DNA from 4 places in the Streptomyces sp. NPDC023527 genome. Region 2 is predicted to be linked to each of the others. Evidence: riboswitches for the same ligand, from Rfam matches in the RefSeq annotation. Region 2 holds a riboswitch; each other region holds the start of a gene.

Region 1 (5,585 bases), on a different contig from region 2:
CGGCCCAGGTCAAGGGCAATGGCCACTTCGAGCTGGTGCAGGGCGCCGGCGGTTCGCTCAACGGCACGACCAGCTTCGAGCGCACCAACTACTTCGAGACCATGCCGGCCCACCAGCTGGAGCTGGCCCTGTGGCTCGAGGCCGACCGGATGGGCTCGCTGCTGACCGCCCTCGACGAGGAGTCGATGGAGAACCAGCGGGACGTCGTCAAGAACGAGCGCCGCCAGCGGTACGACAATGTGCCCTACGGCACGGCCTTCGAGAAGCTGACGGCCATGGCCTACCCCGACGGCCACCCCTACCACCACACGCCGATCGGCTCCATGGCCGACCTGGACGCCGCCTCCCTGGAGGACGCGCGCGAGTTCTTCCGCACGTACTACGCGCCGGGCAACGCCGTTCTCTCGGTCGTCGGTGACATCGACCCCGAGCAGACCCTCGCCTGGATCGAGAAGTACTTCGGCTCGATCCCGGCGCACGACGCCAAGCAGCCGCCGCGTGACGGCGCCCTCCCCGACGTCATGGGGCGGGAACTGCGCGAGGTGCTGCACGAGGACGTCCCCTCGCGCGCCCTGATGGCCGCCTACCGCCTGCCCCACGACGGCACCCGTGAGGCCGACGCCGCCGACCTCGCCCTGACCGTCCTCGGCGGCGGCGAGTCCTCCCGGCTGCACAACCGCCTCGTCCGCCACGACCGCACCGCCGTCGCCGCCGGCTTCGGACTGCTGCGGCTCGCCGGCGCGCCCTCCCTCGGCTGGCTGGACGTCAAGGCGTCCGGTGGCGCCGAGATGACCGACATCGAGACGGCCGTCGACGAGGAGCTGGCCCGCTTCGCCGCCGAGGGGCCGACCCCGGAGGAGATGGAGCGCGCCCAGGCCCAGCTGGAGCGCGAGTGGCTCGACCGGCTCGCCACCGTCAGCGGCCGCGCCGACGAACTGTGCCGCTTCGCCGTCCTCTTCGGCGACCCGCAGCTCGCCCTGACCGCCGTACAGCGCGCCCTGGACATCACCCCGGAGGAGGTGCAGACCGTCGCCAAGGCCCGGCTGCACCCCGGCAACCGCGCCGTGCTGGTGTACGAGCCCACCGGCCCGGAAGCCCCCGAGGCCGCCGAAGACGCCGAGAACGCCGAGCACGCCGAGAACGAGGAGGCGGCCAAGTGAGCGACGCCCTGGCCACCATGAGCTTCCACCCGCAGCCGCAGGCCGGCGAGCCCACCCCGTGGGCCTTCCCCGCCCCCGAGCGCGGCGCGCTGCCCAACGGCCTGACCGTGCTGCGCTGCCACCGCCCCGGCCAGCAGATCATCGCCGTCGAGGTCAACCTCGCCGCGCCCCTGGAGGCCGAGCCCGCCGGCCTCGAGGGCGTCGCCACGATCATGGCGCGCGCCTTCTCCGAGGGCACCGACAAGCACACCGCCGAGGAGTTCACCGCCGAGCTGGAGCGCTGCGGCGCCACCTTCGACGCACACGCCGACCACCCCGGCGTCCGCGTCTCCCTGGAGGTCCCGGCCTCCCGGCTCGCCAAGGCCCTCGGCCTGCTCGCCGACGCCCTGCGTGCCCCCGCCTTCCCCGACGGCGAGGTCGAGCGGCTGGTGCGCAACCGCCTGGACGAGATCCCGCACGAGCTGGCCAACCCCTCCCGCCGGGCGGCCATGGCCCTCTCGGCGGAGCTCTTCCCGGCCGACTCGCGGATGTCCCGCCCCCGCCAGGGCACCGAGGAGAGCGTCGAGCGCGTCGACGCGGCCTCCGTACGGGCCTTCTACGAGGCCCATGTACGGCCCGCCACCACGACCGCCGTGGTCGTCGGCGACTTCACCGGCCTCGACCTCGACGAGGCCCTGGCCGACACCCTCGGCGCCTGGACCGGTTCCACCGCCGAGCCCCGGCCCGTACCGCCCATCACGGCGGACGACACCGGCCGTGTGGTGATCGTGGACCGCCCCGGCGCGGTCCAGACCCAGCTGCTCCTCGGCCGCATCGGCGCCGACCGGCACGACCGGGTCTGGCCCGCCCAGGTGCTCGGCACCTACTGCCTCGGCGGCACCCTCACCTCCCGCCTGGACCGCGTCCTGCGCGAGGAGAAGGGCTATACGTACGGCGTGCGCGCCTTCGGTCAGGTGCTGCGTTCCGCGCCCGACGGCACCGGCGCGGCGATGCTCGCCATCAGCGGCTCGGTCGACACCGCCTCCACCGGCCCGGCACTTGACGACCTGTGGACCGTCCTGCGCACCCTCGCGGCCGAGGGCCTGACCGACGCCGAGCGCGACGTCGCCGTGCAGAACCTCGTCGGCGTCGCACCGCTCAAGTACGAGACGGCGGCGGCCGTCGCGGGGACGCTCGCCGACCAGGTCGAGCAGCACCTGCGGGACGACTTCCAGGCGCGGCTGTACGAACGCCTCGCGGAGACCGGCACGGTGGAGGCCACGGCCGCCGCGGTCAACGCCTTCCCGGTCGACCGGCTCGTGACGGTCCTCGTCGGTGACGCCGCGCAGATCGCGGACCCCGTCAGGGCGCTGGGCATCGGTGAAGTGACGGTGATCACCGGCTGACGCCCGGTCAGAAGCCAGGGAGGCGCGCGAGGTCGGTGAGGCCCGCGCGCCTCCTTTATGTCCGATTTAGTGGAGTGGTTGCACGTCTGAGCTGTGGCGTACGACACAAAACGTGAGTTCTGTTTGCCGTTCGAAACTGGCGGCGTCTAGCGTCAGGGCGGTTGTCCGTCAGATGTGAGTCGCATCCGCGGCCCCGGACAACCATCGCCGAATCCCCGTACGGCGCGAGCCAGGGGAACCGGGGACCCACATGTCCCCTGGGGTGAATCGGTTCCCTTTCCGGAGGGAACCGTAGGAGACCTTCCTGCTCCGAACCCGTCAGCTAACCCGGTAGGCGAGAAGGAAGGAAAGGAATAGCCGTACCTATGGCGTTCACTCGTGCCACCGGGAAGCACCGTCGTCCGAGCCGTGCCGTTCGCACCGGCGCGAACATCGCGGGCATAGCCACCCTGACGGCCACCGGTGTCGTCGCCGGCTTCGCCGCCCCCGCCCTCGCCGCGACCGACGACGCCCCGCACACCGAGGACACCGGCCTCACCCAGGCCCTCGTCATCGGTGAGGACACCGGCCACCGCGTCGGTGAGCAGGCCGAGATCCAGCGCAGCTCCGCGGACGAGACCAACGTCCGCCTCCACGCCGAGGCCGAGGCCAAGAAGCACGCCGCCGAGGTCAAGAAGGTCGCGGACGAGGCCGAGCGCAAGGCCGAGGCCGAGCGCAAGGAGGCCGAGCGCGTCGCCCGCGAGCAGGAGCGCAAGAAGCTCAACGCCTACGTCTCGCCGATCGAGGGCTCGTACGTCTCCACCTCCTACAAGGCCTCCAGCGGCCTGTGGTCCTCCGGCAGCCACACCGGTGTGGACTTCCACGCCGAGTCCGGCACCTCGGTCCACGCCGTGGGCGCCGGCACCGTCGTCGAGGCCGGCTGGGGCGGCGCGTACGGCAACAACGTCGTCATCCGGCACAACGACGGCACCTACACGCAGTACGGCCACCTGTCGTCCATCGGCGTCTCCGCCGGCCAGACTGTCACGCCCGGCCAGGAGATCGGCATCTCCGGCGCCACCGGCAACGTCACCGGCCCGCACCTGCACTTCGAGGCCCGTACCGGCCCCTCGTACGGCTCCGACATCGACCCGGTGGAGTACCTCCGCTCGCACGGCGTCGGCATCTGACCCGACGCCCCGAGGAACCGCCTCCCGAAGGCCCCGGCCCTGGCCGGGGCCTTCGTGTTGGCCAAAACATATCCACGGAATCCCCGGCCCCATCGGAATTTGCGGACGACTGCAATAGAGTCGCTGAGCAGGCGTCAATTAAGCCGCGTTCAGCGGGGGTCAATGCGGAGGTTCAGCCATGCGGGGCCGTACGTGAACGGCGATGGCAAAACACTGCGGGACGGCGGCCGCATTTCCACGCACGCCGTGTGCACGGCGATCCGTGACGACATCGTCTCCGGCACCTTCCCGCCCGGCAGCAGGCTCACCGAGGAAGTCCTCGCCCGGCGCTACGGCGTCTCCCGCGTGCCCGTGCGCGAGGCGCTGCGCACCCTCGCCTCCGAGGGGTTCGTGACCACGCGCCGCCACGCGGGCGCCTGCGTCGCCGAGCCCACCGAGCAGGAGGCGGCCGATCTGCTGGACGTCCGGGCCCTGCTGGAGCCGCTGGGGGCGGCGCGCGCCGCGCAGCGCCGCACCGAGGCGCATCTGAAGGTGTTGCGCGGGCTGGTCAGGCTCGGCCAGGAGCGCGCCCGGGGCGGGCGGACCAGTGAACTGCGCCCCCTGGACGACTGGTTCGACGAGACCCTCGCCCAGGCGTCCGGCAGCCCCAGCCTCGCGGCGCTCCTCACCCAGCTCCGGCTCAAGATCGCCTGGGTGTACGTGCCGGAGCCGCCCGCGCGGCCCGTGGCGGCGTGGGAGGCGTGCGCGGCGCTCGTCGACGCCGTCGCGCGCGGGGACGCGGAGCGGGCGCGAGCCGTCGCCGCGGCCCGCGCCGACCGCGCGCCCGGCGAATACCGGCTGCGGCGGCCCGCTCCCCGCACGGACCGGGTGCGGAATCCGAAACAAGCCGTAAACACGGCGATCGCACGCACTTAACAATCGGCTGCTATTCCGGGTCGGCGCACTTCCGGGAATTCTCCCGGCGCGCGCCGGAAACCGGTCCGCAAACAGATCGACGGGGCCGCGGCGGCCTCAATCGGCCGCCGCGGCCCCGCCGCGTGCGATTCCGGTGAATCAGACGGTCTCCGGAAGCTCCTCAAGACCCTCGGCGACCAGCTTCGCCAGGCGGTCCAGAGCGGCCTCGGCGCCCTCGGCGTCGGTGGCGAGCACGATCTCCTCGCCACCCTGGGCGCCCAGGCCCAGCACGGCCAGCATGGAAGCGGCGTTCACGGGGTTGCCGTCGGCCTTGGCGATCGTCATGGGGACGCCGGCGGCGGTCGCCGCACGGACGAAGATCGACGCGGGACGAGCGTGCAGGCCCTCGGCCCAGCCGACGTTGACGCGGCGCTCAGCCATGGTGTTGCCCTTCAAGTCGTTAGCAGTTGTCTAGACCAGTGTCCCATAGGGGCGGCAGTGCTCGGGCTGCCCCCACCCTGCCCCGTGCCGACGGCCACCGCGAGCCGCACCGCTGTCAGTGCCCGGCCGTACGCTGGCCTCATGCAGACGCCGTCCGAGCACGCGTACCCGACCCACTGGGAAGCCGACGTCGTGCTGCGCGACGGCGGCACGGCACAGATCCGCCCCATCACGGCCGACGACGCGCGGCGCCTGGTCAGCTTCTACGAACAGGTCTCGGACGAGTCGAAGTACTACCGCTTCTTCGCCCCCTACCCCCGCCTCTCCGACCGGGACGTGCACCGCTTCACCCATCACGACTACGTCGACCGGGTGGGCCTGGCGGCCACGGTCGGCGGCGAGTTCATCGCCACCGTCCGCTACGACCGGATCGACGGCCAGGGCATGCCCGCGTCCGGCCCCGCCGACGAGGCCGAGGTCGCCTTCCTCGTCCAGGACGCCCACCAGGGCCGCGGAGTCGCCTCCGCCCTGCTCGA
Region 2 (5,585 bases):
ATCTGCGACCTGCTCGGCGTCCCGCGCGAGGACCAGGACGACTTCCGGGACTGGGCGGGCATGATGATCCGCCACGGCGGCGGGCCGCGCGGCGGCGTCGCCCGCGCGGTGAAGAAGATGCGGACCTATCTCGCGGAACTCATCCACCGCAAGCGGGAGAACCCCGGCGAAGACCTCATCTCCGGACTGATCCGGGCGAGTGACCACGGCGAGCACCTCACCGAGAACGAGGCCGCGGCCATGGCCTTCATCCTCCTCTTCGCCGGTTTCGAAACAACTGTGAACCTGATCGGTAACGGAACCTACGCGCTGCTGCGCCACCCGGAGCAGCGCGAGCGCCTCCAACGCGCCCTCGCGGAAGGCGACGAGAGCCTGCTGGCGACCGGCGTCGAGGAGCTGCTGCGCTACGACGGACCGGTGGAGCTCGCCACCTGGCGGTTCGCCACCCAGGACCTGACGATCGGCGGGCGGCGCATCACCGAGGGCGACCCCGTCCTCGTCGTCCTGGCCGCCGCCGACCGCGACCCGGAGCGGTTCGCCGAGCCCGACACCCTGGACCTCGCCCGCCGCGACAACCAGCACCTCGGCTACGGGCACGGCATCCACTACTGCCTGGGCGCCCCGCTCGCCCGGCTGGAGGGCCAGGCCGCCCTCGCGACCCTGCTGCGCCGCCTTCCCGACCTGCGTCTGGCGGCCGATCCGGACGACCTGCGCTGGCGCGGCGGGCTCATCATGCGTGGACTGCGCACGCTGCCCGTCGAGTTCGATGTACCTACCAGATGACCCCGCCTCATATCACGTGACCTGCACGTGACCTGCGCTACATCTGCTTGTGACTCACGGGGCCCGTCGCTATGTTCGACGACCACATCCGCCCAGCCACACGAGAGGCCATCGCATGCGCTCCGGGAACGGTCGACATCGCAGACCCCGCCAGGTACCCGCCATCGTGGTCGCGGCCGGCGTGACGGGCTCCGCGCTCGCCATGCCGCTGCTCGCGGCCACCGGTGCGAACGCGGCCGACGCCCCGACGTGGGACCGCGTCGCCCAGTGCGAGAGCGGTGGGATGTGGAGCGCCAACGCGGGCAACGGCTCGTACGGCGGACTCCAGCTCACGCAGGAGCTGTGGGAGCAGTACGGCGGCCGGGTGTACGCCCCGCGCCCCGACCTGGCGAGCCGCTCGCAGCAGATCGCCGTCTCGGAGAAGATCCTCCAGAGCGGCGGCGCGGATACCTGGCAGAACTGCGGTACGTCGGCCGGCCTGGCCAAGGACAGCAAGGCCCCCGAGGTCAACCCCGGAAGCGCGAAGTCCCCGGAGCCCGCGGAGGAGCCGGCCGAGGAGCCCGCGAAGGACGAGCCGGCGAAGGACGAGCCCACGAAGGAGGCGCCGGCCAAGGAGGCGCCCGCCTCGCGCACGCCGGAGCACACCCCCTCCGCGCCCACCTCGCCGAAGCCCGAGCCCTCCGCCCCGACGAGCGGTCAGCCGGAGGGCGGCAAGCACCGCAAGGACCCCGGCGCCACGCCCACGGGCGACCCCACGGGTGATCCCACGAACGACCCCACCGAAATCCCGGCTCCCGGCGACTCGTCCACGCCGTCGCCCTCCAACTCCCCGTCGAGCATGCCCCCGCTGCCCCTTCCGCCCCCCTCGCACCTCCCTGGCAGCTCCGCCATGGACGGCTCGGACGATGCGGACGGCTCGGACGGCACGGGCAAGCACCGCGCGGAACCGCCGCGTTCGGACGACGGGCGCCCGTCCCGCGGCGACGCCCGTACGGAGCAGCCGAAGGCCGGCGACTACACCGTGCGTCCGGGTGACAACTTGTCAGCCATCGCCGAGGAGCACTCCGTCAAGGGTGGTTGGCATTCGCTGTACGAGGGCAACGAGAAGGTGGTCGGATCCGATCCGGATCTGATCCTTCCTGGTCAGCGCCTTGAGATAGGTAAATAGTGCGATAGTTCGGGGGGAATGTCCGTTCCAGTCGAAAGTGAGACATGGGTCTCCCTGCCTTTTGACGGAAGGGCATCCTCCCGAACTTCAGCCACCTGCTCCCACCTGCGCAAATGTCATGTTTCCGGGGGTAACTTGGGTCAACTGTGGCTGGAAAGAGGGGTTTGAACCCTCAGCCCGACTGTGTTTACCGTCGTGACCGCTCGCCACCGCGAGCACCACGGCCGCCACGCCGAATCCTGCCGGCGGCCGGCGGAGTCGTCGCGTTAAGCGCCGTAGGCAGGAGCGGGGGAACCAAGGTAGGCGCCGGAACGGTCCGTCGGTCAGCGACCGGCGGGGGCCGGAACGGCTTGGGGTGAAGCCGGATGTGCTCGCACAGCCGGCCGGGCGAACTCACTAGCCCGAACCCGACAGCTCACCTCGTAGGCGTCGGTGAGGAAACGACTCATGTCCAAGGGCAAGCACCGTCGTCCGTCCAAGGCCGTCCGCATCGTCACGCTCGCCGGTGTCACCGGCGCCGCGGTCGCGGCCCCGCTGATGATCGCCTCGTCCGCGAACGCCGCCTCCGTCGACACCTGGGACAAGGTCGCCCAGTGCGAGTCGACCAGCAACTGGTCCATCAACACCGGTAACGGCTACTACGGCGGCCTGCAGTTCTCCAAGAGCTCCTGGGACGCCGCGGGTGGCGGCAAGTACGCCGCGTACCCGCACCAGGCCTCCAAGAGCCAGCAGATCGCCGTCGCCGAGAAGCTGCTCGCCATGCAGGGCCCGGGTGCCTGGGGCTGCGCCCCCGGCACCGGTCTGGCCGCCGGTGGTGCGAAGGCGAACGTCGACACCGGTTCCGGTTCGGCCAAGGCCGACCGCTCCACCACCTCCACGAAGTCGCACGCCGACCGCAGCGAGCGCCAGACGCCGCCGAAGAAGGCCGCGCCCAAGCACGCCGCGCCGCAGGCCGTCGAAGAGGACGAGGCCCCGGCTCCGAAGCAGAGCGCCCCGAAGCACGCCGCCCCGAAGTCCTTCAAGAAGGGCGACGGCGAGTACCAGGTCAAGGAAGGCGACACCCTCGGCAAGATCGCCGAGGCCAAGAAGGTCAAGGGCGGCTGGGAGAAGCTCTACGACCTGAACAAGGACGTCGTCGAGAACGCCGACCTGATCTTCCCGGGCCAGCAGCTGCACCTCGGCTGACCCGGCGGGCCGGCCCCCGCGCCGCGCCCCCGTTCCACCCGCAGCGGACCGCCCCGCTCCGACGCGCCCCCCGGGCGTGCGCCGGAGCGGGGCTCCGCCGTTTCCCGAGGGTTCCCGCTCCGGTTCACCGCTCGGCGAACACCCCGGCCATTCGTCCCGTGATCTCGGCGTTTGTGTTGTTCTTTCCGCTTTCCGGGCCCGAGAAGGCGATCCGACGGCAGGGGGACCCTCCGGGGCCCGTTAGGCTCGGGGTGCAGAACTCCAGACACACATGAAGGAGACCCTCGTGCCGTCCATCGACGTCGTCGTAGCTCGCGAGATCCTCGACTCGCGAGGCAACCCCACGGTCGAGGTCGAGGTCGGCCTCGACGACGGCTCCACGGGCCGTGCCGCCGTGCCGTCCGGCGCCTCGACCGGTGCCTTCGAGGCCATCGAGCTCCGTGACGGTGACAAGAACCGTTACCTCGGCAAGGGCGTCGAGAAGGCCGTCCTCGCCGTCATCGAGCAGATCGGCCCGGAGCTCGTCGGCTACGACGCCACCGAGCAGCGCCTGATCGACCAGGCCATGTTCGACCTGGACGCCACCGACAACAAGGGCTCGCTCGGCGCCAACGCCATCCTCGGCGTCTCCCTCGCCGTCGCGCACGCCGCGTCCGAGGCCAGCGACCTCCCGCTGTTCCGCTACCTGGGCGGCCCGAACGCGCACCTGCTGCCCGTTCCGATGATGAACATCCTCAACGGTGGGTCGCACGCCGACTCCAACGTGGACATCCAGGAGTTCATGATCGCGCCGATCGGCGCGGAGTCCTTCTCCGAGGCCCTGCGCTGGGGCGCCGAGGTCTACCACACGCTGAAGGCCGTCCTGAAGGACAAGGGCCTCTCCACCGGCCTGGGCGACGAGGGCGGCTTCGCCCCGAACCTCGGCTCCAACCGCGAGGCCCTCGACCTCATCCTCGAGGCCATCAAGCAGGCCGGCTACACCCCCGGCCAGGACATCGCGCTCGCGCTGGACGTCGCCGCCTCCGAGTTCTACAAGGACGGCTCGTACAACTTCGAGGGCAAGACCCGCTCGGCCTCCGAGATGACCGACTACTACGCGGAGCTCGTCGCCGCGTACCCGCTGGTCTCCATCGAGGACCCGCTGTTCGAGGACGACTGGGACGGCTGGAAGACCCTCACCGACCGCCTCGGCGACCAGGTGCAGATCGTCGGTGACGACCTGTTCGTCACCAACCCCGAGCGCCTCGGCCGCGGCATCGAGGAGGGCGCCGCCAACGCCCTGCTGGTCAAGGTCAACCAGATCGGCTCGCTGACCGAGACCCTCGACGCCGTCGAGCTGGCCCAGCGCAACGGCTTCAAGTGCATGATGTCCCACCGCTCCGGCGAGACCGAGGACGTCACCATCGCCGACCTGGCCGTCGCCACCAACTGCGGTCAGATCAAGACCGGCGCCCCGGCCCGCTCCGAGCGCGTCGCCAAGTACAACCAGCTGCTGCGCATCGAGGAGATCCTCGACGACGCCGCGGTGTACGCCGGCCGGAGCGCTTTCCCGCGCTTCAAGGGCTGAAGGGCTTAGCCTCACTACGTCCCCGGCCACGGTCCCGTACCGTGGCCGGGGACGTACGTTCGTAACGGGGAGGCGATGTGGCGGCTGACCGGTTCTCCACCGCTGTCAGGCTCAAGGCGCTCGGTTCGGCGCTCATCCAGGGCCCCACGGCCCGGGTCTACCGCGCCAAGCCGCCCCGCCGCTCCCGGCTCACCGGCCGCGCGGCCCTCCTCGCGCTCGTCGTCTGCTCGCTGGTCGTCGCGCTCGCCTACCCCATGCGCCAGTGGGTCACCCAGCGCTCGGACATCGCCGACCAACGGCACCAGACCGAGCGGGCGCGCGAGGAGGTCCAGCTGCTGCTGGACCGCAAGGCGCGCCTGGAGGACCCGGCGTACGTCGAGCAACAGGCGCGCGAGCACCTGCACTACGTACGCCCGGGCGAGACCGGCTACAGCGTGGTCGACGGCAGCGCCTCCGCCCAGCGGCCCAGGGACCAGGGCACCGCGGACCGCCCCTGGTACAGCAACCTCTGGGACGGCGTGGACACCGCGGACGCCTCCTGAGCCGCCCACCGAACCCCGATTCCGAGAAGACCGAGCACGAGCGAGCACATGGACACCCCTCCTCCGAAGACCGAGCCCACCGAGCCCACCGACGCGGACATCGCGGCGTTCAAGGAGCAGCTCGGCCGGCCGCCGCGCGGCCTGCGCGCCATCGCCCACCGCTGCCCCTGCGGCAACCCCGACGTCGTCGAGACCCAGCCGCGGCTGGAGGACGGCACGCCGTTCCCGACGCTGTACTACCTCACCTGCCCGCGCGCGGCCTCCGCGATCGGCACGCTGGAGGCGGACGGCGTCATGAAGGAGATGAGCGCCCGGCTGGCGACGGACCCCGAGCTTGCCG
Region 3 (5,585 bases), on a different contig from region 2:
CCACCGTCGTCGGCGGCATGTCGATCGGCCGCCAGTCCCAGACCCTGGCGCGCGGCGCCGAGGTCCTGGTCGCCACCCCCGGCCGCCTCGCGGACCTCATCCAGCGCGGTGACTGCAAGCTCGGCGACGTGACGATCACGGTCCTCGACGAGGCCGACCAGATGGCCGACATGGGCTTCCTGCCGCAGGTCACCAAGCTGCTCGACCAGGTCGACCCGGACGGCCAGCGGATGCTGTTCTCCGCGACCCTGGACCGCAACGTCGACCGCCTCGTGCGCCGCTTCCTCACCGACCCGGTGACGCACTCCGTCGACGCGTCGGTGGGCGCGGTCTCCACCATGGAGCACCACCTCTTCCACCTCACCGACCAGGACAAGAAGGACGCGGTCACCCGGATCGCCGCCCGTCCCGGCCGCGTGATCATGTTCGTGGACACCAAGCGCGGCGCCGACCGCCTGGTGAAGAAGCTGCTGTCCGAGGGCGTACGGGCCGCCGCGCTGCACGGCGGCAAGAGCCAGCCGCAGCGCAACCGCACGCTGGAGCAGTTCCGCACCGACCAGGTCACCGCGCTGGTCGCGACCAACGTCGCCGCGCGCGGCATCCACATCGACGGCCTCGACCTCGTGGTGAACATCGACCCGCCGGTCGACCACAAGGACTACCTGCACCGTGGCGGCCGTACGGCGCGCGCGGGCGAGTCCGGCACGGTCGTCACCCTCGTCCTGCCCGAGCAGCGGCGCGAGATGAGCCGCATGATGGCCACGGCGAAGATCACCCCGAACGTCATCAACACCCACCCCCGCGACCCGGAGCTCGCCCGCATCACCGGTGCGCGTGAGCCCAGTGGTGTCGCGGTGGTCATCACGCCGCCGGTACAGCCCCAGCCGCAGGGCGCCGGTAAGTCGTCGCGCTCGCGCGGTGGTTCCGGGTCCGGCGCGACGGGCGGCTCCGGCGGCTCGCGCGGCAGCCGGGGCGGCCGCACCCGCACCCGCACGGAGACCGGCGGTTCCGGTTCCTCCGGTGGCAACGGCGGCGGTGGCTTCCGCGGCTTCGGTGCCGGCAACGGCGGCGGCGAGCGCTCGCGCCGTTCCGGTGGCCCCCGCCCCGGCAACGCCGTGGGCCGGCCGCGCCGCAGCGGTGGCGGTACCGGCGGCGGCCGCCGCTCCTCCACGGCCTGACGCACGGTGCCGGGTGCGCGCCCTTGCGCACCCGGCGATGTGCGCCGGCGCCGATCGGACCCGGTGATCGGACCCGGTGGACGCTGATCGGATCAGCTGGGCGCCGATCGGATCTGCCGGGCGCTGAGCCCCCTTGTGCGCCCCCTGTCCGGCCGCACGCCCCCCACGCACCCCTGAACCCCGTACGAATTGCACCCCGGATGGCGCATCAGCGTTCGACTCGGCGGGCGGCACCCGTAAGGGTGGGAGGGGTGATGTGCGGGTCGGCCGGTCAGGAGAGAGCACGGTGGGGAAGCGAGACGGGCCAGGGCGGGAAACCGCGCGCAGCACGCCCGTACGCTGCTCCGAGCGCCCCGGACGCGATCGTTCCGGGAGTGCCGGGAGTGCCGGGCATCCCGGGCGTCCTCGCCCCGACCGTCCCCGGCGCCGCTCCGAACCCGCCGGCCGCCCACCGGGCGCCCGGCCCACCGAGCGCAACGGTCACTCGCGGTCGCGGGGAGCCCGCGCGGCGGGCCGTGCCGCACACCGGCTCCCGGCCGTCCTGATCGGCGGCGGTGTCGTCTTCGACCTCTGCACCCCGCCCTCCTACACCTGCGCCCCCTTCCTCTCGGCCGCCCCTCTCGTGGCGGCGTCCCTCTACTCCCTGCGCGCCACCGCCGCCACCGCCCTCGCCGCCGTGGCCGCCGCGATCGGGCTGGAGCTCTACGAGCGGGCGGACGACTCCGCGCGGTCGGTGACCGAGGTCCTCACCATCGCGGTCGTCTCCCTCCTCGCCCTCGGCATCAACCGCATCGCCCGCCGCCGACATCGGCAGCTCGCCTCGGCCCGGGGCATCGCGGAGACGGCGCAGCGCGCCGTACTGCCCGTACCCCCGGCCCGCATCGGTGCGCTGCGGGTGGCGGCGCGCTATGTCGCGGCCCAGGCCGACGCCCGTATCGGCGGCGATCTGTACGCCGTCCAGGACACCCCGTACGGCGTACGCGTCATCGTCGGCGACGTGCGTGGCAAGGGGCTGGAGGCGGTGGAGGCGGTCGCGGTGGTGATCGGCGCCTTCCGCGAGGCGGCCGAGCAGGAGAGCACCCTGGAGGGGGTCGCGGCGCGGCTGGAGCGCGCGTTGCAGAGAGAGGGCACCCGGCGCGCGAACCTGGATCAGTTCGAGGGCTTCACCACCGCCGTCCTGGCGGAGATGCCCGCCGACGTCCCCGTGCTGCGCCTGCTCAACCGCGGCCATCCGCCGCCCCTTCTGCTCTACCCGGACGGCCGCGTCGGCGAGGCGGAGCCCAGCGTGCCCGCGCTGCCGCTGGGGATGGGGGAGTTGGGGGCGTGGCCGGACCGGGCGGAGGAGTGGGCGTTCCCCACGGGGGCCACATTGCTGCTGTTCACCGACGGGATGACCGAGGCCAGGGACGGGAACGGCGTCTTCTACGACCCGCGCAGGCGCCTCGCGGGCCGACCGTTCAGGAGCCCCGAGGCCCTGTTGGACGTCCTCGTCGTGGACGTCTCCCGCCATTCGGGCGGTCAGAACGCCGACGACATGGCCCTCTTGGCACTCCGTCGCGGTGACGGGCGCCACCACCACGCCGTGACGGAGACGGCCGGGGTGACGACGGCCGCCGCGCAGAAGGCGGCCGATACCGTCCGTAGCCGGTCGTGATCCGAACGCTTTCCGAGGAATGGCGCTGCGAAGTGGCAAAGTCGGGCCAAGGCCCGCCAGTTCACGCTTTCGGCTTGGATTCCGGCCGTCAGGTCTATTAACGTTCGATAACGGCGTACGGTCGTCACACCCGCCGCAAGTGGCGGCACCGTGCGCCTTCGCCGAATCCCTCGGGCACAGCAGCACCTGATCCACCAGCAGCATCTGGGAACCGGGGAACCACCACCCTGGGGTGAATCGGGCCGCACTCCGGCTCGTAGGAGACCTTCCTGCTCCGAACCCGTCAGCTAACCCGGTAGGCGAGAAGGAAGGAAAGGAGTGCGCCTTCGTGGCGTCCACCAACGAGCCTGCCGGCGGTGACGGTCTGTACGGGCCGCGTGTGCCGTCGGGGTACGAGCCGATATCCGGGCCGATATCCGGGCCGGAGTCCGGGCTGACGTACGAGCCGACATACGAGTCGACATACGCACCGGTTCATGAACCGGAACCGGCGGAACCGGCATACGAGCCCCAGCCCGGCACCCCGGCCCGTGGTCGGCACCGGGTCGTCAAACAGCGTGGCGGCACGATGGCCCGTAGCGGCGCGGTGCTCGGCGTCGGCGTCATGGCGGCGGTGGGCGCCGGCGGAATGGCGAGCGCCCAGAGTCGTCCGGCGACGCCGATATCCATGCCGGACCTGTCGCGGATACCCGGCGTGGGCGCGTTCCTGACCGGCGGCGGGACATCCGGTACGAATGATTCTGTTTCTGTGGCGCCGCCCCTGGCACCCGGCGCCGACCAGCCGCTGAGTCAGGCGGGCCTGTCCGTCGAGGAGGCGGCCCGCGGCACCGCGAACGCCGGCGAGGCGCTCCGCGCCCGCATCCTCCAGCAGGCCGAGCACCAGCAGAGCGCCGCCGACGACCAGGCGCGCGAGTCCACGGCGCAGGCGGCGGCGCGGACGCAGCGGCAGGCGGCGGCGGAGAAGGCCGCCGAGGCGAAGGCCGCCGAAGCGGAGGCGGCGGCTTCGGAGGGGGAGACTTCGGAGGGGAAGGCCGCCTCTCGGGAAGGGGCCGAGGCCGAGCATGCGGCGGAGGCGGCGCCTGCGCGAAAGAGCCCGGATAAGAAACCGGTGAAGAAAGAGGCTCCGGCCAAGAGCAACAGCACCGGCAGGTCCGCCGGCACCGACCGCTCCCACGCGGGTTCGGGGTCGCGCTCGGGCTCGTACACCCTCCCGGTCGGCTCGTACACCCTGACCGCCGGTTTCGGGCAGGCGGGCAATATGTGGTCCGCGAACCACACCGGCGAGGACTTCGCCGCCCCGACCGGCACGCCCGTCAGGGCGGTGACCGGCGGCACGGTCGTCCAGGCCGGGTGGGCGGGCGCCTACGGCTACCGCGTCGTGCTGCGGCTGAATGACGGGACGGAGCTGTGGTTCTGTCATCTGTCGTCGATGGTGGTCACGTCCGGCAAGGTCGCCGCCGGTGAGGTGATCGGCAGGGTCGGCGCGACCGGCAACGTCACCGGCCCGCATCTCCATCTGGAGGTACGGCCGGGTGGCGGCTCGCCGATAGACCCGCTGTCGTGGCTGCGGGCGCGGGGCCTGAACCCGTAGACCCGCCGGGCGCGGCCCTCGGTCGCGCATGGTCGGCGCGCGAGGGGATACCCGGCCTGCGTGACGACGAACGCGACGATCACCACCTCAGTGCCTGCTCGGCTCGACCGGCTGCCCTGGTCACGCTGGCATTGGACGGTGGTGATCGGCCTCGGCACGGTATGGATCCTGGACGGCCTCGAAGTCACGGTCGTCGGCAACATCGCCGGCCGGCTGTCCGAGGAGGGCAGCGGCCTGCCCATCACATCCGGCCAGGTCACGGGCCTGGCGGCGGCGCTGTATGTGGCGGGGGCGTGTTCGGGGGCGCTGTTCTTCGGCAGGATGACCGACAAGTTCGGCCGTAAGAAGCTCTTCATCGTCACCCTCGCCGTCTATCTGGCGGCGACCGCGCTGACCGCGCTCTCCTTCTCCTCCTGGTGGTTCTTCGCGTTCCGTTTCCTGACCGGCTTCGGCATCGGAGGCGAGTACGCGGCCATCAACTCCGCCATCGACGAACTGATCCCCGCCACCTACCGCGGCCGGGTCGACCTGATCATCAACGGCAGCTTCTGGCTCGGCGCGGTCGGCGGTTCGCTGCTGTCCATCCCGATGCTGGACACGGCCATCTTCCCGCCGGACGTGGGATGGCGGCTGACCTTCGCGCTGGGCGTCGTCCTGGGCCTGGTCATCCTCGTCGTACGCCGCCATGTGCCGGAAAGTCCCCGCTGGCTGTTCATCCACGGGCGGGGAGAGGAGGCCGAAAAGCTGGTGACGTCGATCGAGCGGCGCGTCGAGGCGGAGAAGGGCACCGAACTCCCGCCGCCCGAGGGCGAGATCACCATTCACCAGCGGGACGCCATCACCTTCGGCGAAATCGCCCGCACGGTGTTCTCCGACTACCGTCGGCGCGCGATCCTCGGCCTGTCGCTCTTCATCGGCCAGGCGTTTCTCTACAACGCGATCACTTTCGGCTTCGGCGCCATCCTGACCACGTTCTTCGACGTGTCCACCTCCCGCACCGGCTACTTCTTCGCGGTGATCGCGGCGGGCAACTTCATGGGCCCGCTGCTGCTCGGCAAGCTCTTCGACACCCTCGGCCGACGCATCATGATCTCGTCGACCTATCTGCTGTCCGGCCTCCTCCTCTTCGGCACGGCCTGGCTCTTCGGGGCCGGCCATCTGA
Region 4 (5,585 bases), on a different contig from region 2:
CCATGACGTGGTGTGGCTGGTGACGACGCAGTCGATCGCGGACGGCTCCAGCCCCGCCCCGGCCAGCGCGGTGCGCGCGGCCTGCTCGGCCAGGCGGGCCGAGTCGGCGAACGCCACCCGGTTGCGCTCCTCGATCGCCGCGGTGCCGGAGACGGTGGGGGAGTGCAGCGGCCGGGTGAAGCGGCGGGTCCGCACCCCGGTCGCCCGGGCCACCCGCACCATCGACTCCAGGCGGGGGTGGCGGGAATGCTGAGCCCGTATGTCGTCACAGATGTCGTCGGTGGAGACTCTGTGGCTCGGCAGTGCGATGGCGGGGCGGGATATGTGCGGTGTCACGGAAGGGCTCCACTGAGTAGGGCAGGCGGCCTGTGCGCGGGGTGCGGGCGCCGCCTTCCTATCAGGTCATCACGCGTGGAGCATGGCCCGGCGGGTGGGGGCGGCCCGCTCGCCGGGGCGGAAGACCAGCACCATCAGGCGCGCGCGGGGCGACGCCAGGGGCTCGGCGCTGCACAGCGACACCCAGCCGGGGCCCTTCGTCGTGTGCAGCAGGGGACGTTCGTCGCCGTCGGGATGGACGTACGCGCGCCCGCCCGCCTCGTACAGCGGTCCGACCACCGGGTCGGCGAGGATGTCCGCCTCCAGTTCGGCGAGGGTCTCGTCGTGCGGCAGCGCGGCCACCGCGGCCCGCATCTGAGGGAGGATCATCGGCACCCAGTGCTCGCGCCAGCTCGTGAGCACCGTGCGGGCCTCGGGGTGGAGCGTCATCCACCGCATGGTGTTCTCCGGCACCTCGCCGCGCGGGAACATCTCCGCGAACGCGTCGTTGTGCGCGATCACGCGCCAGGACTGGTCGTTGAGATAGGCCATGTGGGACAGCCCGTCGACGACGTCCTGCCACGCCCGGGGTATCTCCGTCCCCGACCGCTGGTGCAGCGGGTACGGGGGGTCGCGGTGCACGGCGTAGAGCCACAGCGACGTCCACTCGTGCTCGGTGAAGGCCAGCAGCCGCGCGACGTCCCGCAGCAGGTCCTCCGGCGGATTGGGGTACGAGCCCGTCTCCAGCCGGTTGTAGGTGCCGTGGGTGCGGTGCAACAGCTGGTCGATCTGGCTCTGGCTCAGACCCGGCGCCCGCCGGCCCTGGCGCGAGGGGCGGGCCAGCCCGTGGTCCTCCGGGGCGATGTGCGCCCGTCGTTCACGGAGCAGAGCCTGCAACGCTTCCTTGTCCAACGGTGTTCCCCCAATATCACGACCGGCACCGCCAGAGGAAGCCGATTTCATAGGCAACTTTTTCCAGTGAAAAGTTCCCGGCAGAAATGATCGCATCCTTACTGCATGATCGAGGAACGGGTCAGCAGTCACGGGGGTGCCGCTGACCTGGCCAACGTCACCGTGGGCCGAATGGCTGCCGAAGGAGAGGGACCATTCGTTCACTGACCGACCGTCCGGGCGCCCAGTGGGTGGGGAACATCCGCAGGCAGCTGCCGAGAGCGGCGTTATGAGCCCCGGGTCCCTGGTGGGGCCCGAAGGTGATGCCTACCGCCGGCTCACGGTTCGGTGATGAGGTCGGTGAGCGCCCGCAGGCCCTCCTTGGCCAGCACCCGGCGCTGCCGGTCCGCCGGGGTGCCGCGCCGCAGAAGCCGGTGGACCAGCGCGTTCACCTGCTGGGTGTCGCCCGCCTCCTCCAACGCCTGCCCTATGTGGCCGAGGAGGGTGCACACGACGTCGTCGGCGTCGCGCCGCTTGCCCTCGGGGTCCACTAGCACCCCGTCGAGACCGTGCCGGGCCGCATGCCAGTTCGCCGCGTTCAGCAGCTCCGGGCTGCAGTGCGAGGTCAGCGGACCGGCCTTCTCCTCACGGATGGCGGTCGCCACCAGCGCCCGGACGACCCCGGCCAGCATGACGGCGTCGTCGACCCGCAGCTGTACGTCCAGACACCGGACCTCGATGGTGGGATACCGGTCGGACAGCCGGGCCTGCCAGTACAGCTGCCCCCGGTCGGTGATCGCCCCGGCGACGAACAGCGCCTCGATCCGCTCCTCGTAGTCGGCCAGGCCGGCGAAGTGCGGGGGCGGTCCGCAGACGGGCCAGCGGCTGTAGACCACGGTGCGCCAGCTGGCGAACCCGGTGTCCTGGCCGTGCCACATGGGGGAATTCGCCGCCATGGCGACCAGGACGGGCAGCCACGGCCGGACCCGGTTCAGGACGCCGACGCCCATTTCGCGGTCGGGGATGGCGATATGCACATGCATCCCGTTGACCAACTGCTCGTCGACCAGCTGCGGGGCCTTGCTGTGCATGGCCAGATAGCGCGGGCTGCGCGTCACGGGGACGGGCACCAGGCCCGCGCGCGGTGACGTCCCGCTCGCGGCGATCCGGCAACCGGTCCGCTTGGCGGCGGAGCTCACCGCGTGGCGCAGCCGCAGCAGGTGCCTGCTCGCTTCGGCCAGGTCCGCACAGACCGGGGTGGCGACTTCCACCTGGGCCTGCAACAGCTCCGCCTGTATCTCCCGCTCGCATACGACCGGCTCCAGGTCCAGCGCCGCACAGACCTGCTCTGCCATCGGTACGGGCAGGGCGGTGGCCGGGTCGAGCAGAAGATACTCCTCCTCGATCCCTAGGGTGAGCATGCCGTAGGGCTACCCCCACGCCGTTCCGGCGAACCGCGCCGACGCGCCCGCCGCCCGTTTCTGACGCAAAGACGCCGCGCACCCCTGCGCGTACCCGTCTTCCGTGAAGCCATGTGACTCGATTTCAGTCGCCATGAAGATCTCTCGAAGGACTTACGAGGATCTCCGCGCGACGGCCTGCGGAGATCTCCCAACTCCGCTGCGAATAAAGGATTCAGTCGATCCGTGCGGTGTGAATGCGCACCCCGGTTCCGGGAATGGCCGTGAAGTGAAGAAGTTCACAGAAGGGCATCTGAACGCCTGATTCCGGCACTTCGTGATGCAGGATCTTGGATCGAACACAAGATCCCGTCACCGAGGCGGGCGACCCGGGCGGACGCCGAGTCCTGCCGCCGCACGGGTGCGGAGCAGATTCGAATGGATCGGCAGGAGCGGGAGACCCAAGCACGACGGACCACGATCGCGGTGGTCCTTGGGGTGAAGCCATATCCATGGCCGGGCAACTTCGACAGCCCGAACCCGACAGGTCATCTTTCGCAGGCGGATGACGAAGGGTTTTGTCATGTCTGCGTTCCCTCGCATACCCGCGCTCGTTTCCCGGGCCGGAGCCGCGTCGGTTCTCACCGCCGCCACCGTGACCGCCTCGATGCTGCTGCCCGGCCTGTCCGGTGACGCGCAGGCGGCCACCGCGGGCCAGGCCGCCCTGAAGGTCGCGGCCTCCAAGAAGGGCTCGCCCTACCAGTACGGCGCCGCGGGCCCCAACCGGTTCGACTGCTCGGGCCTGACGCTCTACTCCTTCAAGAAGGTCGGCAAGACGCTGCCGCGCACCGCGGCCCAGCAGTACAACAAGACCCGGCACCTGTCCGCCGGCTCCCGCCAGGCCGGAGACCTCGTCTTCTTCCACTCCGGCAGCAACGTCTACCACGTGGGCATCTACGCCGGCGACAACAAGATCTGGCACTCGCCCAAGCCCGGCGCGTCCGTCCGGCTGGAGAAGATCTGGACGAGCGGCGTCTGGTACGGGCGCGTCAACTGACGCCCGGCGCCCCGGGCCCCGCACCACGAGGCCCGTACGCGCGGACACGGCCCCCGCTGCCCGGAGACGGGCGGCGGGGGCCGTGTGCTGGTGTCGGCGCGCGTCAGGGAGGCCAGGCTGTCCGCGTGTCAGGGAAGTTGGGCCTGGAGCGCCTGGAGGGCGGCCGGTACCGGCTGGAAGAACGTTTCACCGCCGGACGAGCAGTTGCCGCTGCCACCGGAGGTGAGACCGAGGGCGGCGTCGCCGTCGAAGAGCGCTCCGCCGCTGTCGCCCGGCTCGGCGCAGACCGTGGTGCCGATCATGCCCTCGACGGCACCCTCCTGGTAATTGACGGTGACGTCGAGAGCGGTGACCACGCCGTCGTGGACCTGCGTGGTGCTGCCGCTGCGCCGCACCCGTTCGCCGACGGTCGCCTCGGCCGCCCGGGCGATGTTCTGGGTGCCGCCATAGAGGTCCACCGCGCTGGGGTGCTCGACCTCGGCGGTGTAGCGCACGATCGCGTAGTCGTGACCGGGGAAGGTGGAGCTCTCGGTCGAGCCGATCTTCGCGCCGCCCTGGGAGGCGGACCAGTCCGGCGACGCGTTGCCGCAGTGCCCGGCGGTCAGGAAGTACGGCTTGCCGTCCTTGGTGACGTTGAAGCCGAGCGAGCAGCGCACCCGGCTGCCCCAGATGGCGTCGCCGCCGGCGATGAGCGGACGGAGCTTACCGGCCGTCCTCTTGAGCGTGGCCTTGTCGCCCAGGCCCGCGACGACCTTCTCCAGTCGCGTCAGCCCGGCCCCCTCGACCGTGCTGTCCGCGGTGACGACGACCTTGTCGCTCTTCGGGTCGACCGCCCAGGTGGTCCCGGGGATGGAGGCCTTCTCCTTCAGGGTGTCGCGCGCCGAGGCGAGCTCGGCCGCCGAGTGCGCGACCGTCCTGGCCTCGGCACCCGCGGCCCGTACCTTCGCGGCGGCCGCCTCGCCGAGGACGCCGACGACGAGCTTGCGCGCCGCGGCGTCGTAGTACGAGCCGGCTGTGACGTCCGCGCCGAGATCCGCGGTGAGTCGCTGCCCGAGCTCGGCCGCCTGGGTGGCGGAGAGCGGGTGCGGGGCGGGCACGGGCGCCGCGTGGGCGCTCGGCAGCGTGAGCGCCGCCGTCGCCAGGAGCGCGGCAGCCGTACCGGTCAGGACCGTAAGGCGTGCGGGAATGCGTGAGTGGATCACTCGTGACCTCCTGTGGGGGAGTGCCCGGTGACATCATGTCCGGGCGTGGAGGGCGTACGCGAGATGTGGACGTCCGTGTGATGAGGTGGGGGCACGGGCGCGAGAGGGACGCCGATGAGTCGGTCGCGTCCATGTCAATCACCGCTCAGTGTCGCGACGGGTTCGGACGGTGTTCAAGAGCGACATTCGGTCGTGGATGCGGACCGGCCGCCCGGGTTCCGTGTCCGCGGGCGCTCCGATGGTCGCCCTCGTCAACGGGCGCGTCCGGCGAGGACGCCCCGTTGAGCGGTGAGCGGACAGGAAGGGCCGCGGCTGTCCGGATACCGCTCACTTCACCTCCGAACGGCCCTTCCTCCGCCACACCTTCACAGCTGCGGGGGAGGGGTGCGCAAGACGTGCTCGTCACCGCGACGGCCGGGTGAGCCGGGTCTCCACCGCGCGGGGGAGGTGGCTCGTCCCCGCGCGTGATCCTCGGGAGCCGGGGACCCGCAAGAGTGATCACATGGCGATCAGCGAGATGAGTGCGACGACGGTGGCGACAGGGACCGAGCGGCCTGTGCCGCCTTGGGCGGTGCGTGCGGTCCGCCTCATGCCCCTGCTGGCCCTCCCTGTATGTCTGTGGCGACTGCCCATCGGGTTCGACTTCATGATGGGCATCGACGGTCCGCACATGACGTGGGGACGGTGGGCCAATGTGTCCTACGTCGCCGGACTCAGTCT

The links. Region 2 has a riboswitch for cyclic di-AMP ahead of ACZ303_RS07625 (transglycosylase family protein). Riboswitches for the same ligand answer to the same signal wherever they lie in the genome.
Region 1: linked by a shared signal. The riboswitch ahead of ACZ303_RS22650 (M23 family metallopeptidase) and the one ahead of ACZ303_RS07625 (transglycosylase family protein) in region 2 are both predicted to bind cyclic di-AMP.
Region 3: linked by a shared signal. The riboswitch ahead of ACZ303_RS03455 (M23 family metallopeptidase) and the one ahead of ACZ303_RS07625 (transglycosylase family protein) in region 2 are both predicted to bind cyclic di-AMP.
Region 4: linked by a shared signal. The riboswitch ahead of ACZ303_RS18165 (C40 family peptidase) and the one ahead of ACZ303_RS07625 (transglycosylase family protein) in region 2 are both predicted to bind cyclic di-AMP.

What each region holds. Positions count from the first base shown of each region.
Region 1 is NZ_JBVHJJ010000011.1:198,849-204,433, reverse strand. It holds gene ACZ303_RS22660 (M16 family metallopeptidase) at 1-1,160, shown strand, start outside; gene ACZ303_RS22655 (M16 family metallopeptidase) at 1,178-2,545, shown strand; cyclic di-AMP (ydaO/yuaA leader) riboswitch at 2,741-2,897, shown strand; gene ACZ303_RS22650 (M23 family metallopeptidase) at 2,911-3,714, shown strand; gene ACZ303_RS22645 (GntR family transcriptional regulator) at 3,907-4,629, shown strand; gene ACZ303_RS22640 (HPr family phosphocarrier protein) at 4,768-5,049, opposite strand; gene ACZ303_RS22635 (bifunctional acetate--CoA ligase family protein/GNAT family N-acetyltransferase) at 5,191-5,585, shown strand, end outside.
Region 2 is NZ_JBVHJJ010000003.1:140,078-145,662, reverse strand. It holds gene ACZ303_RS07635 (cytochrome P450 family protein) at 1-783, shown strand, start outside; gene ACZ303_RS07630 (transglycosylase family protein) at 950-1,951, shown strand; cyclic di-AMP (ydaO/yuaA leader) riboswitch at 2,213-2,395, shown strand; gene ACZ303_RS07625 (transglycosylase family protein) at 2,399-3,136, shown strand; gene eno (phosphopyruvate hydratase) at 3,423-4,703, shown strand; gene ACZ303_RS07615 (FtsB family cell division protein) at 4,781-5,245, shown strand; gene ACZ303_RS07610 (DUF501 domain-containing protein) at 5,294-5,585, shown strand, end outside.
Region 3 is NZ_JBVHJJ010000001.1:738,545-744,129, forward strand. It holds gene ACZ303_RS03445 (DEAD/DEAH box helicase) at 1-1,178, shown strand, start outside; gene ACZ303_RS03450 (PP2C family protein-serine/threonine phosphatase) at 1,465-2,832, shown strand; cyclic di-AMP (ydaO/yuaA leader) riboswitch at 3,006-3,149, shown strand; gene ACZ303_RS03455 (M23 family metallopeptidase) at 3,161-4,423, shown strand; gene ACZ303_RS03460 (MFS transporter) at 4,484-5,585, shown strand, end outside.
Region 4 is NZ_JBVHJJ010000008.1:225,757-231,341, reverse strand. It holds gene ACZ303_RS18180 (type III polyketide synthase) at 1-336, opposite strand, end outside; gene ACZ303_RS18175 (MmyB family transcriptional regulator) at 406-1,227, opposite strand; gene ACZ303_RS18170 (carboxylate-amine ligase) at 1,545-2,627, opposite strand; cyclic di-AMP (ydaO/yuaA leader) riboswitch at 3,024-3,185, shown strand; gene ACZ303_RS18165 (C40 family peptidase) at 3,190-3,663, shown strand; gene ACZ303_RS18160 (S1 family peptidase) at 3,792-4,865, opposite strand; gene ACZ303_RS18155 (hypothetical protein) at 5,368-5,585, shown strand, end outside.